3 regions of the Agrobacterium sp. 6Ca8 genome follow, and region 3 is predicted to be linked to each of the others. Evidence: predicted binding sites of a transcription regulator. Region 3 holds the regulator's gene; each other region holds the start of a gene.
The links. The regulator LexA, encoded in region 3, represses DNA repair genes until DNA is damaged. The targets are predictions, from matches to a motif close to TGTTCNNNNTGTGTTCNG.
Positions count from the first base shown of each region.

Region 1 (4,407 bases), on a different replicon from region 3:
GGCGCGGTGGAAACACTGACGATCGGTGCCGGCAAGGAGCTTGGTTCCGTTGGAGTTCGCGTGAACGCGATCCGCGTAGGCACGACGGCGACAGATATCCACGCGCGTGAGGGCAACCCAGATCGACCCGGGAAAGTTGCGCGTGCCACCCCGTTGGGGCGCATAGCCGAGCCGGAAGACATCGCAGATGCGGCGATCTGGCTCGCGTCACCAATGGCCAGATTTATTACCGGGACGATATTGACCGTTGCTGGCGGAATCGCACCGTGAACGCACTCACGGTCAGACACGACACAAATCAGTCTTGGCCAACCGGTTCGCCCGATTTCGACACGACGGTGGACCCGTACGGTTCTCGCGACGAAATAATCAACGCATCGTTCTGAAGCGGGCGGACAAGATGTTTTGCCTCGTCCCACGGCGCCCGCATCCAGATGTCCGTGTCCTCCTTCGTCAGCAACAGAACCGGCATGGCTTTCTCATGGATCGGTTTCACGAGATCGTTGGGATCCGTGGTCAGAAAACCATAGAGGTCGTCGATCGTGAGTCCGTCCCGAACCTTCCGGACGCTCTTCCATTGCGGCACATGGATGCCGGCAAAAAACATCAGGGATTTCTCGTCATCGCGGGCAAACCAGGCATTGGGCACATTGCCGCCTTCCTCTCTGCTCGCCGGATCGGGTTCGGCAAAGCTGGTGACTGGGACAAGGCATCTGTGTTCGACGTCGAACCATCGCGTCCAATGCGGGAAATTGAGCTTACGCACGTTTGTCGTGCCGCGGTCGGCCTCCATGCGGATCAGCTCCTCGAGATCAAATGGCTTGCCCTTGGCCGCGAGCTTCTCGGCCTTGGCTTTGGCCGCTTTCTCCAAGGCGAAGCGAGGGGACGGTAATCCCCATCGCGCATGCACAAGCTGCTTCTTGCCTTCCGCCGTGTTGCGCACGATCGGCCCCATTTGGTCCGGGTTCATCTGATAGGCTGGCATTAGGTTGATCAGGCTTTCGGCGTCCTGGGCCCATTTCGAGACCCAGTCCTTGTCTTCCATCCGATAAAGGTTGCACATGCTGGAAAGCCCTCCGCTTAAAGCAGATGCGGTGTGTTCACGGCATCGCGCCTACTTCGCTACTGGAGCCTGTAAACGTCGGCATTGTCTTGTCGTTCCCGCAATCCCTTGTAGGAAGCATGGCGTAGCTTGCCGTCCGCCGTCCAGGCCCGAAACTCGATCTCGGCAATCAAAGTCGGCTCGACCCAAACGATGTCTGCCTTTTCGGCATATGGAACAGGCGGCTGTTTCCGTTTCCAGCGCAGCCTGTCGATCATCTTGCGCAGCCTGTTCATCTCGGCTTGCCTGAAGCCCGTCCCGACGTTCCCGACATGAACGAGCTCGTCACCGCGATAGGCAGCAAGCACCAGAGAGCCGAAGCCGTCGGGAGATGCCGTCGATGGCTCGTAGCCAACAACCATGAAGGCTTCGCTCTTAACGCACTTGATCTTGACCCAGTCGCCGGTCCGGCCGGAGCGATAGGGTTGATCCAATTGCTTGCCGACGATGCCCTCGAGGCCAAGGCTGCCAACGTGTTCCAGCAGGATCGCGGGATCGGCGTCAATGGTTTCCGAAAGGCGGATCGCGCCGTCGTGCCCGTTCAGCGTATCCTCGAGAAGATGCCGGCGCGAACGGTACTCCACGTTGCGCAGGTCATGGCCGTCGAGATAAATAAGATCGAACGCGTAGAGGATGGCGTCCGAAGCTCGGTTGCCAGCCGTCTTTCCAGACGCACCCAACGATTTCTGCAGCAGCCCGAAATCCGGCCGCCCTTCATCGTCAAGCACAACCGCCTCGCCATCAATGATCATCGTTGCCGGACCAAGCGCCCGGGCAGCCTGCTCGATCGCCGGAAACCGGTGCGTCCAGTCATGGCCACCACGCGTGAGGATGCGGACCCCTGTCGGCTCGATATGGATAGCGAGGCGATAGCCATCCCATTTCAGCTCCCAGCTCCATTGGTCGCCTTGTGGAGGGTGCGCCTTCAATTGGGCGAGCGCCGGCTCGACGCGATCGGGCATCGGATCAAACAGCAGCTGTGGCTGTGCGGGATTGCGCTTCCGACGCGGCTTTGACCGTAGCGGAGCTTCGGTATCACGAAGGAGCGGCTTTGATCTCGGTGGCTTCGTCATGCAAACGAGTTCAGCACGAAAACCTTAAGAAGATTGTGACGCCGTTCATCTATCCCCGCTATCCACCGTTTTGAACCCGACGGACGCCAGGGCTGCAAAAATTTCTGTTTCCCCTTACCTCCTTGAATCCTTTTCGAATCTTCGACTTTGCTAATACTGGGATAATATTCCTCAACCATGTGGTGCTTGACTCTTTTGCATTACGAGAACAAACAATGAACATATAGCCCGTACGACATAATGTCGATCCTTTGAACACGACCTTGAAGGGAGCCGTGAACGATGACTGCTGCCCGTCACAGGGTGATTTGCGACTTGCGAGACCGCATCGCGTCGATGGAAGGGGTATCCGCGAAGCGGGCCGGAACACTTTCTTTTGGCGTTTCCGAGATCGATGCGGCCTTGCCCGGCGGGGGCCTCGCCTATGGCGCGCTGCACGAGTTTGCAGGCGGTGGCTCCGGTACTGTCGATGGTGCGGCGGCCGCCCTTTGTGTTGCCGGCATTGCCGCAAGAACAAAAGGCCCCGTCATCTGGTGTCTGACGCGGCCGGATCTTTTTTTTCCAGCTCTTGCCCATGTGGGTCTGCATCCCGACCGCGTCATCTTTGTTGAATCCGACAAGGAAGAGGATGTGCTGGCCAATATGGAGGAGGGCCTTTCCTTCGGCGGACTTGGTGCCGTCGTCGGTGAACTTGTTCGCCTGCCTATGGTCAGTTCCCGCCGCCTGCAGCTTGCAGCCGAGCGAACCGGAACCATGGCGCTCGCGGTCCGCCGATGGCGGCGACAGACGGAGGCCAATGACTTTGGGCAGCCGACGGCCTCGACCACGCGGTGGCGTGTCAGCGTGATGCCGTCAGAGGAGTTGCCGGTACCGGGGGTGGGCAGGCCTCAATGGTTTCTGGAATTGATGCGCGTGAAAGCGGGTGAGTGTGCTGAGTTTCTCGTGAGGGCGTGCGATGACAAGGGTCGTCTCGATCTATCTTCCGGATCTGCCGACGGATCGCATTCGTCGGGCCGATCCGTCTATTCCGCCTGAACAGCCAATCGCCGTGATCGCGAGAAGCGGTTCGAAGCGATGGGTGTCTGCCGCCGATCCGGCTGCCAGAAAGGCGGGCGTGCATGCCGGCATGGCGGCGGCAAAGGCGCAGTCGCTGTTTCGCGGCCTGATGCTGGTTGACGCAGATTCGCAAGCCGATCAAGCCGCGCTCGAGCGCATCACGCTCTGGGCGCTGACGATCTATTCGCCGATCGTCGCCGTCGACGGGATTGATGGTATCGTCATGGATACGGAAGGCGCCGATCATCTGCAGGGTGGTGAACTGCCGATGGTGACAAAGATCGCCAACCAGTTTCTTGCCCGAAAACTGACGGCGCGCGTGGCGGTTGCCGACAGCTGGGGTGCTGCCCATGCTTGCGCCCGCGCAATCAATTGCGAAACGATTGTCGTTCCTCCGGGCGAGACGGCCCATGCCGTCAAAAAACTGCCGATTTCGCTTCTGCGCCTGCCGTCAAAGATCGTCTCTGATCTGCGCATTCTCGGTTTCCAGACAATCGGCGAGCTTGCCAACACCCCGCCGGCCCCGCTGACATTGCGCTTCGGTCCGGAGGTCGGCCGCCGTCTCGACCAGATGCTCTGTCGTGTCGCCGAGCCGATCGAACCGATCCGGACCGCAGAGCTGGTTGAAGTCTCCAAGGCCTTTGCCGAACCGATCGGGGCTGCGGAAACAATCAATAAATATGTTGGCCGTCTGGTCGTCCAACTCGTTGACGAACTCCAGAAGCGCGGGCTTGGCATTCGCCGTGCCGACCTGATCGTCGAGAAGGTCGATGGCACGAGACAGGCCATCCGCGCCGGAACCGCCAGGCCCGCCCGAGATGTCGCCTGGCTGACAAAACTGTTTCGGGACCGGACGGAAAAGATCGAGCCGGGCTTCGGGATCGAAAAGCTGATCCTGCTCGCCGTGATAGCCGAGCCTCTCGAGGAGGCTCAGAAAGCCTCTGCTCTGGTCGAGGATGACGTCACCGATGTCACGCCGCTAATCGACCTCTATGGAAACCGGGGGCAGAGGGTCTATCGCGTCGCACCGGTCGCATCCGATGTGCCGGAACGCTCTGTCCAGCGCATCAGCCCCGTCGCCGAACCGATCGCCGTTGCCTGGGTCAGCCATTGGCGCCGCCCCGTTCGTCTCTTACCGAGACCTGAGTTGATCGAGGCGATCGCGCTGATGCCGGA
Region 1 covers NZ_AP026435.1:358,781-363,187, forward strand. The annotation lists gene ACZ5A6_RS25420 (SDR family oxidoreductase) at 1-270, shown strand, start outside; gene ACZ5A6_RS25425 (SOS response-associated peptidase family protein) at 299-1,063, opposite strand; gene ligD (non-homologous end-joining DNA ligase) at 1,123-2,175, opposite strand; gene ACZ5A6_RS25435 (ImuA family protein) at 2,458-3,210, shown strand; gene ACZ5A6_RS25440 (Y-family DNA polymerase) at 3,131-4,407, shown strand, end outside.
Region 1: the regulator LexA is predicted to act here: its motif matches at 2,380-2,397, upstream of ACZ5A6_RS25435 (ImuA family protein).

Region 2 (4,407 bases), 500 kb from region 3:
GAACCCTTCTGAGCAACGTGCGTGCCAAGAACCTCGCGCAGCGCCTCATGCAGCAGGTGGGTGGCGGAGTGGTTGGCGCGCAGACGCGAGCGGCGGTCGTGATCGACCGTCAGTTGCACGGCGTCATCGAGCTTCAATCCACCCTTGGACACCGTGCCGGAATGCACGAAGAGGCCCTCGCCCTTCTTCTGTGTTTCTGAAACGGTAAAGGTGCCGTTATCGCCAGAGATTACGCCGGTATCGCCCATCTGACCGCCGGACTCGCCATAAAATGGCGTCTGGTTGACGACGATCTGAACCGTCTCGCCCTCGGCAGCACTATCCACCGACTTGCCGTCCTTGACGATCGCCTGAATGACGCCTTCGGCGGTTTCAGTGTCGTAACCAAGGAATTCGGTCGCGCCTAGCTTTTCCTTCAGTTCGAACCACACCGTTTCGGTCGCCTTATCGCCGGAACCAGCCCAGTGCGAGCGTGCTTCCGCCTTCTGGCGCTGCATGGCATCGGTGAAGCCGGAAATATCGACGCCGATCTCACGGGCGCGCAGCGCATCCTGCGTCAGATCGAGCGGGAAGCCATAGGTATCGTAAAGCTTGAAAGCGGTTTCGCCGTCCAGCATGTCGCCCTTGTGCAGAGTCGAAGTCGCGTCAGACAGCAGCGACAGGCCACGTTCCAGCGTCTTGCGGAAACGGGTTTCCTCAAGCTTCAGCGTCTCGGAGATCAGCGCCTCGGCGCGAACCAGTTCCGGATAGGCGCGGCCCATCTGCTGTATCAGCGCCGGCAGCAGCTTGTAAATCAGCGGCTCGCGCGAACCGAGAAGCTCGGCATGGCGCATGGCGCGGCGCATGATGCGGCGCAGAACGTAACCACGGCCCTCATTCGACGGCAGAACGCCATCGGCGATCAGGAAAGCGGAGGAGCGCAGATGGTCGGCAATGACGCGGTGGCTGGCGCGCTTCTCGCCCTCTGCCGGAACGCCGGTCGCTTCGACGGAGGCCGAAATCAGCGCCCGGAACAGATCGGTGTCGTAATTGTCGTGTTTGCCCTGCAACAACGCCGAAATGCGCTCGAGACCCATGCCGGTGTCGATAGACGGGCGGGGCAGATCGATGCGCTCTTCCTTCGTCAGCTGCTCATATTGCATGAAGACGAGGTTCCAGATCTCGATGAAACGGTCGCCATCCTCTTCCGGCGAACCGGGCGGTCCGCCCCAGATATGATCGCCGTGGTCATAGAAGATTTCCGAGCAGGGACCGCACGGACCGGTATCGCCCATTGCCCAGAAATTATCGCTGGTCGGAATACGGATGATGCGATCGTCGGAGAAACCGGCGATCTTCTTCCAGAGATTAAAAGCCTCGTCGTCGGTGTGATAGACCGTGACCAGCAGACGGTTGCGGTCGATGCCGAATTCCTTTGTGATCAGGTTCCAGGCATGGGTAATCGCCTCTTCCTTGAAATAGTCGCCAAAGGAGAAATTGCCGAGCATTTCGAAGAACGTATGGTGACGGGCCGTATAACCGACATTGTCCAGGTCGTTATGCTTGCCACCGGCGCGCACGCATTTCTGCGCGGAAGCGGCCGTGGAATAAGGACGGCTTTCGAGACCGGTGAAGACGTTCTTGAACTGCACCATGCCGGCATTGGTGAACATCAGCGTCGGATCGTTGCGCGGCACCAGCGGGCTGGAGGGCACAATCTCGTGTCCGTTCTTCTTGAAGTAGTCGAGAAAGGTCGACCGAATTTCATTCACACCGCTCATGCCCACACACCGCTCACAGCTGGAGTCCATCACCGCCATCCCGAATGATGGCTATCTTGCAAAATCAAAGGCTTTTATCGTCCGCATCCTGCCCTGTCCAGCCATGGAGGCGCACCAAGGCGTCTAGGCAAAGAAAAAGGGCCACGCGAGGAAAATCGCACGACCCTTTTGATCCATACCGGCTCATGCCGGCAAAGCCACCGGACGCGAACGCCCGGACCTTCGAATGCATCAGCCCTCGTCGGGACCGTCGTCGCTTTCGCCGGCTTCCGGGCCGCCATTTTGCAGGAACCGATCGGCGATCAGACCGGCGTTCTGGCGCAGCGCCAGTTCGATCTCGCTTGCCATTTCCGGATTGTCGCGCAGGAAGGTCTTGGCATTTTCACGCCCCTGCCCCAAACGCTGGCTATTATAGGAGAACCATGCACCGGATTTCTCGACGATACCGGCTTTCACGCCGAGATCGACAAGCTCGCCGGTCTTGGAAACGCCTTCGCCATACATGATGTCGAATTCCACCTGCTTGAAAGGCGGTGCCATCTTGTTCTTGACGACCTTGACGCGGGTCTGGTTGCCGACAACCTCTTCACGCTCCTTGACGGCGCCGATACGGCGAATGTCGAGACGCACCGAGGCGTAGAATTTAAGCGCATTACCGCCCGTCGTCGTTTCCGGCGAACCGAACATGACGCCGATCTTCATGCGGATCTGGTTGATGAAGATCACCATGCACTTCGACTTGGAGATCGAGGCGGTCAGCTTGCGCAGCGCCTGGCTCATCAGACGTGCCTGAAGGCCCGGCAGACTGTCGCCCATCTCGCCTTCGATTTCGGCACGCGGCGTCAGCGCCGCAACCGAGTCCACCACCAGAATGTCGACTGCACCGGAGCGCACCAGCGTATCGGTGATTTCAAGCGCCTGCTCGCCCGTATCCGGCTGCGAGATCAGAAGGTTCTGCAAATCCACACCGAGCTTGCGGGCATAGACCGGATCGAGCGCGTGTTCGGCATCCACGAAGGCGCAGATGCCGCCCTTTTTCTGGGCTTCCGCGATCGTCTGCAACGCAAGCGTCGTCTTACCGGAGCTTTCCGGGCCGTAAATCTCAACGATACGCCCCTTCGGCAGGCCGCCGATACCGAGCGCTATATCCAGGCTGAGAGAACCCGTCGAAATGGTCTCTACTTCAACCACGTTTTCATTGGAACCGAGCTTCATGATCGATCCCTTGCCGAACGACCGTTCGATCTGGGAGAGCGCCGCTTCCAGTGCCTTGCTTTTATCCACCGATTTATCCTCTACGAGACGCAAAGAATTTTGTGCCATCCGATCCACCTTTAGGTTATTGAAGCCGCACAGGCAATGAAGCAGTATGGAAATAGGATGTACTCTATTTGTTCTCATATCGCAAGGCGCAGCCAGCATATTGAAAACAAATAGCGATAAGTGGTTTGTTCTGCTTTCGTTTTTCCGTGTCCGGCCTATCGCTGCGAACCGGATGTGAAGGGGAACAAACAAAAGATTGGGACGAATCGTCCACCTTTTCCATCCGCGAAAGAGGGAAACACAAGCGTGAAGAAAATACTCGTTCTGGGCGGCGCGCATATAGACAGGCGCGGCATGATCGAGACTGAAACGGCGCCCGGCGCCAGCAATCCTGGCTCATGGATGGAAGAGGCTGGCGGCGGCGGCTTCAACGCGGCGCGCAATCTTTCCCGGCTCGGGTTTGCCGTCCGTATCATCGCACCGCGCGGCGGCGACGTGACCGGCGAAGCGGTGGCGGAGGCAGCAAGGCAGGCGGGCGTGGAAGATACGCCCTTCGTTTTCCTCGATCGCCGCACGCCAAGCTACACCGCCATTCTGGAGCGCGACGGCAATCTTGTCATCGCACTTGCGGATATGGACCTTTACAAGCTGTTTTCGCCGCGCCGACTCAAAGTTCGCGCGGTGCGTGACGCGATTACCGCGAGCGACCTTCTGCTTTGCGATGCCAATCTGCCGGAGGATACGTTGAAGGCGCTCGGTCTCATTGCCCGCGCCTGCCAAAAGCCGCTCGCGGCCATCGCCATTTCGCCCGCCAAGGCGGTGAAGCTGAAGGACATGCTCGCCGATATAGACATTCTCTTCATGAACGAGGCAGAGGCGCGCGCGCTGACGGGACAGACGGCAGACAATGTTCGCGACTGGCCGGGTATTCTCCGCAGCGCAGGCCTTGCCGGCGGCGTCATCACCCGTGGCGCAAGCGAAGTGGTAGCCTTCAACGCGACGCAAACCGCAAGCCTCCACCCACCAATCATCCGCGAGGTGAAAGACGTAACCGGCGCCGGAGACGCCATGGCGTCCGGTTATCTCGCGGCGATTACGGAGGGCAAAGCCATCACTGAGGCCCTGCGACTGGGTGCCGCGGCGGCCGCCATCACCGTGCAATCGCCTTTCGCCACCGCCCAAGACCTGTCAAAAGACAGTGTCGAGACCATGTTGGGGCTTGTCCCCAAGGCCGAAATGCTGGCATGAACCCGTTTTTTTATAGTCTGGAACAAACAGAATGACCCGCCCCATCTCCCCGCTCCTGCCCATCGTCTATTCGCAAGAGGTTGCCGCTGCCAAACAGCGCGGCGCGCCGATCGTCGCGCTGGAATCGACCATCATC
Region 2 covers NZ_AP026433.1:1,579,111-1,583,517, forward strand. The annotation lists gene alaS (alanine--tRNA ligase) at 1-1,760, opposite strand, end outside; gene recA (recombinase RecA) at 1,992-3,083, opposite strand; gene ACZ5A6_RS07935 (carbohydrate kinase family protein) at 3,330-4,271, shown strand; gene ACZ5A6_RS07940 (pseudouridine-5'-phosphate glycosidase) at 4,303-4,407, shown strand, end outside.
Region 2: the regulator LexA is predicted to act here: its motif matches at 3,142-3,159, upstream of recA (recombinase RecA).

Region 3 (4,407 bases):
GTCCGCCGGTGGAACCGCCCTGCCCGCCCGGTTGCTGCACCGAATGGGTGGCATCGAACACGACAGGTGCGCCGAGCGCTGCCATGATCGGCAACGAGCGCATGTCGGAAACCAGCGTGTTGTAACCGAAGGACGCGCCGCGCTCGCACAACATCACATTAGGATTGCCGCTCTCATTAAGCTTGGCAAGCACGTTCTTCATGTCCCAGGGCGCCAGAAACTGGCCTTTCTTGACGTTGATGACGCGGCCGGTCTTGGCGGCAGCAACGAGAAGATCGGTCTGGCGGCTGAGGAACGCCGGAATCTGCAGCACGTCCACCACCTCGGAAACGACGGCGCATTGCTCTTCCGTGTGGATGTCGGTCAGAACAGGAAAACCGAATTCCTTCTTGAGATCGGCAAAAACCTGCATCGCGTTATCCAGGCCGATGCCGCGTTTTCCGGAAAGCGAAGTGCGGTTCGCCTTGTCGAAAGAGGACTTGTAGACAAGCCCTATTCCCAGCTTGTCGCAAAGCTCCTTCAGGACGCCAGCGATCATGAAGGCATGTTCGCGGCTTTCCATCTGGCACGGACCGGCAATCAGCGAAAACCGCTCGGTATTCGAGAAGGAAACCTTGCTGGCGCCGTCGCCGGCAGTGACTTTAAGATTGTTCGTAACGCTCATCATTTTTCCTCGAAGGCGAAGGCAACGCCCTGACCGGGTGCCGCGGGCACCACCAGACGGCCGTCCGCTTTTGCGCAGGACACGCCATTAGCAGCAAGCACCGCCTCTGTCACGGCAAGATCGTGTGACGAAAAGACGATGCCCGCGCCGCGCAATCCTCCTTCGTTGCCGTCCTGAGCATTCAGGGCCTGCCCGCCGAAAGGCGGTTTTCCGGTCAATCTGATGCTGGCATTGCCGGTCGCAAAAACCATATCACCGCCCGGAGACCTTTTGTCTTCACAGGCAAACACTGTCTCGATCAGGCCCGCCACCTCCATATTGCCGCCGGAAAACAGGACGATTTCACTGAGGCCGGTGACACCATTGGCGTGGCGCTCCAGCATGGTGCGATCGCCCGGAAGGGCTTAAAGCCGTTGACAACTGAACAAAAAGAAATCCGCGGCCGCCCCGCTTGCCGCAAAAGCAAGCCGGAACGCCGCCTCGCCTTGCGAGCCATCCGGCATCCGAACAGGCCGCGAAAACTCGAAAACATCGCCCGCCGAAAGGCCGGCTGCCCGAAACCGCTCATGGTCAACCAAGGCGTCTTCAGTCCTGGCGACAAGAGCCGAAAAACCCTCCTGCCCGTCCCGTTGCCGGAAGGCCACATCCCTGCCGGTGAACACATCACCCCTCTCTATTGAGGCATTATATTTAGCCGGATCAGCAATTGCGAGCGGCTCCAGATAGGTGCCATCGGCGAAAAATACGCAGGCATTTTGGGTGCCGAAAGGATGCAGAGCCTCCGGCGCAACCGTAAAGCCAAGACTGACGAGGCGCTTCACGGAGACGCCTATGACTTCCACGGGCAAAACGAGATGGTCAACGCTATAGGGTTTCGTCATGACATGTATCCTGCTGGCCTTCCGCCCGGAGCATGCCGGGACGGTTTCGACCGCACAAAAGCACAATTGCGTGCTATGAGGCAAATCATCACAGCAACAGATGGCACCTTCACGAAATTTTAGGGGATTGCAGAACACATATGGAACATATAGTGTTCGTTCTGTATTTGTTTCGCGACTTCCACTACGATTCTAAAGGGTGTTTTCCTCATGCTCACGCGCAAACAGCAGGAATTGCTTCTCTTCATTCATGAACGAATGAAAGAGTCCGGCGTGCCGCCCTCCTTCGATGAAATGAAGGACGCACTCGATCTTGCTTCGAAATCCGGCATCCACCGCCTGATAACCGCTCTCGAAGAGCGCGGGTTCATTCGTCGGCTACCGAATAGAGCTCGGGCGCTGGAAGTCATCAAGCTGCCCGAGGCTTATACGCCGGGTGCAAGGCCGCAGCGCGGCTTTTCGCCAAGCGTTATCGAAGGCAGCCTTGGCAAGCCCAAGACGCCGGAACCGGCCCCTGCCCCCAAGACGCCGGCCAATGATCTGGGCGGGGCTGTCACCGTGCCGGTCATGGGCCGCATCGCTGCGGGCGTGCCGATTTCCGCCATACAGAACAACACCCATGATGTGGCAGTGCCAGTAGACATGCTTGGCACGGGCGAACATTACGCGCTTGAGGTCAAGGGTGATTCGATGATCGAGGCCGGCATTTTCGACGGCGACACAGTCATCATCCGCAACGGCAACACTGCCAATCCCGGGGATATCGTTGTGGCTCTGGTGGATGACGAAGAAGCCACGCTGAAGCGCTTCCGCCGCAAGGGAGCCTCCATTGCGCTCGAGGCGGCAAACCCAGCCTATGAGACCCGTATCTTCGGGCCCGACCGGGTGAAAATTCAGGGCAAGCTGGTTGGGCTGATCCGCCGCTACCATTGATCTTATCGAACCGAACGTATTCGCTTTACGATAGGCGTCATCGTGAAGATGGCGCCTATATCGGGTTTGGCTGTTTCCAAACGTGGCGTGCTTTTGCGGGTGCACGAACATATGCGCCATTCAGCCTATGCGCGTTGCCCTTTCTAAACTGAGTTCCTGCTCCATAAAGATGCTTCGGTTTCGCTACAGGCGTGGTAGCGAATGGGCTGCTCGCTGTAATTGTCGAAGCGATCACATCCGCTGTTTTTTAGCGACGTTGTTCTGTCGTGTTGCGCAGTCAGTTTTAGTCGTCACCAAAGGGTGACTTATCGCAAGGCGCGCTCTCGGCGACCCCACATCACCATTCATCAACGGCGTTTATGGGAGCCATGGATAATTTTCGATATTCCGTGAACGCTTGGCAGGTGTAGAAATACGCGTCATATCCGGGAGATACGCCATGTACGATCTTTATATAGCCAACAAGAACTATTCTTCATGGTCGCTACGGCCGTGGGTATTGATGCGCACGCTCGGTATCGCCTTTGATGAAAAGCTCATTCCGTTCGGCGAAGGCGTCTCCTTCTCCTCCTTTTCGCCGACGGGCAAGGTGCCCTGCCTGGTCGATGAGGGTATGACGGTTTGGGAAACGCTTTCGATCGTCGAATATCTTGCTGAAAGACACCAGGGTGTCTGGGCAAGCGACAAGCATGCCAGGGCCTGGTCGCGTTCGGCCGCAAGTGAGATGCATGCCGGCTTTTCCTCGCTGCGCAATCTCTATCCCATGTCGGTGGGCATTCGGGTCAAACCCAGGGGCGGCGATGCCGGGCTTAAAGCCGATATAAAGCGGATCGATGCGTTGTGGAGCGAGGGTCTCACAAAATTCGGCGGGCCATATCTTGCCGGTCAAAAGTTCACGGCGGTCGATGCTTTCTTCTGCCCGGTTGCATTCCGTTTCCAGACCTATGGCAGTGCGGATCTTTCGCCAGCAGCGAAAGCCTATTGCGACCGGCTGCTCACCCTGCCTGCCATGCAAGAATGGTACGAGGCCGGTTTGAAGGAGAGCTGGCGCGACGCTGGTCATGAAGAGGAAGTTGGCGAGATCGGCGAATTGACTGAAGATTTGCGCGCCAAGACCCGTTGATCCATGCTGGCGGCAGTCATTGCGACGCCGCCAGCAGCCGGATGATGGGCTGCGGCAGATCACGGTCGAAACGTCCGCTTTTCCAGTCGTAATAACGGTGCTGGCTCCAGGGCCTGTCCGTTCCGGCGATTGCGGCGCGCAGCCCGCTCGCCACACCCTCCTCCCTCTTGTCAGCAAAATCTATTTCCACAGAACCGAGACGCCGCAAGATGTCACGGCTGAGCAGGAGTGCACCCGAGCGGCACTGCGAAAAAGAGGTTCTGCGGGAAACAACGACGATATCGGCAATATCGCAGGCTTTTCCGGCGAAGCGGCCATCTTCCAGAACGACGATCCATTCTCCGCTCGCGGCGCTCGCTACGCACCATATGTCTTTCCTGCAGGTGAAGACGCCAGCTTTGGCGTCTTTGAGCGCCGCCGTCATCTCGCGTACCACCACAGCCATGTCTTTGGGCGACAGTTTCGATCTCGAGTCAGAACCAGCAGTATTTGCCGTGCTCTCGCCATTTATAAAACCCGGCGGCACGGTTTTTTCCGGCAGCAGCAGCGCCCTTTGCCACTGGCCGTAAACGAAGCTCTGCGGACGGGCTTTTGTGGTTGAGACCTTGCCGTCCTCCAGGAGTGCCACCAATTCGCCGTCCTCGTGAATCAATAGATCCGGCAGATCACGATAGGCCGTAACTGCCGACACGCCGAAGGCCAAGAGCAGAAACGGGATGCCAAGAAGCGCAAGCCGGCTGCGCAGCAATGTCAGCAGCAGGAAACCCACCGAAGCCAAACCGATAAACCAGCCATGCGGACGCCCA
Region 3 covers NZ_AP026433.1:1,074,583-1,078,989, reverse strand. The annotation lists gene kdsA (3-deoxy-8-phosphooctulonate synthase) at 1-664, opposite strand, end outside; partial or broken gene ACZ5A6_RS05365 (VOC family protein) at 664-1,545, opposite strand; gene lexA (transcriptional repressor LexA) at 1,756-2,478, shown strand; gene ACZ5A6_RS05355 (glutathione S-transferase family protein) at 2,918-3,601, shown strand; gene ACZ5A6_RS05350 (ComEC/Rec2 family competence protein) at 3,618-4,407, opposite strand, start outside.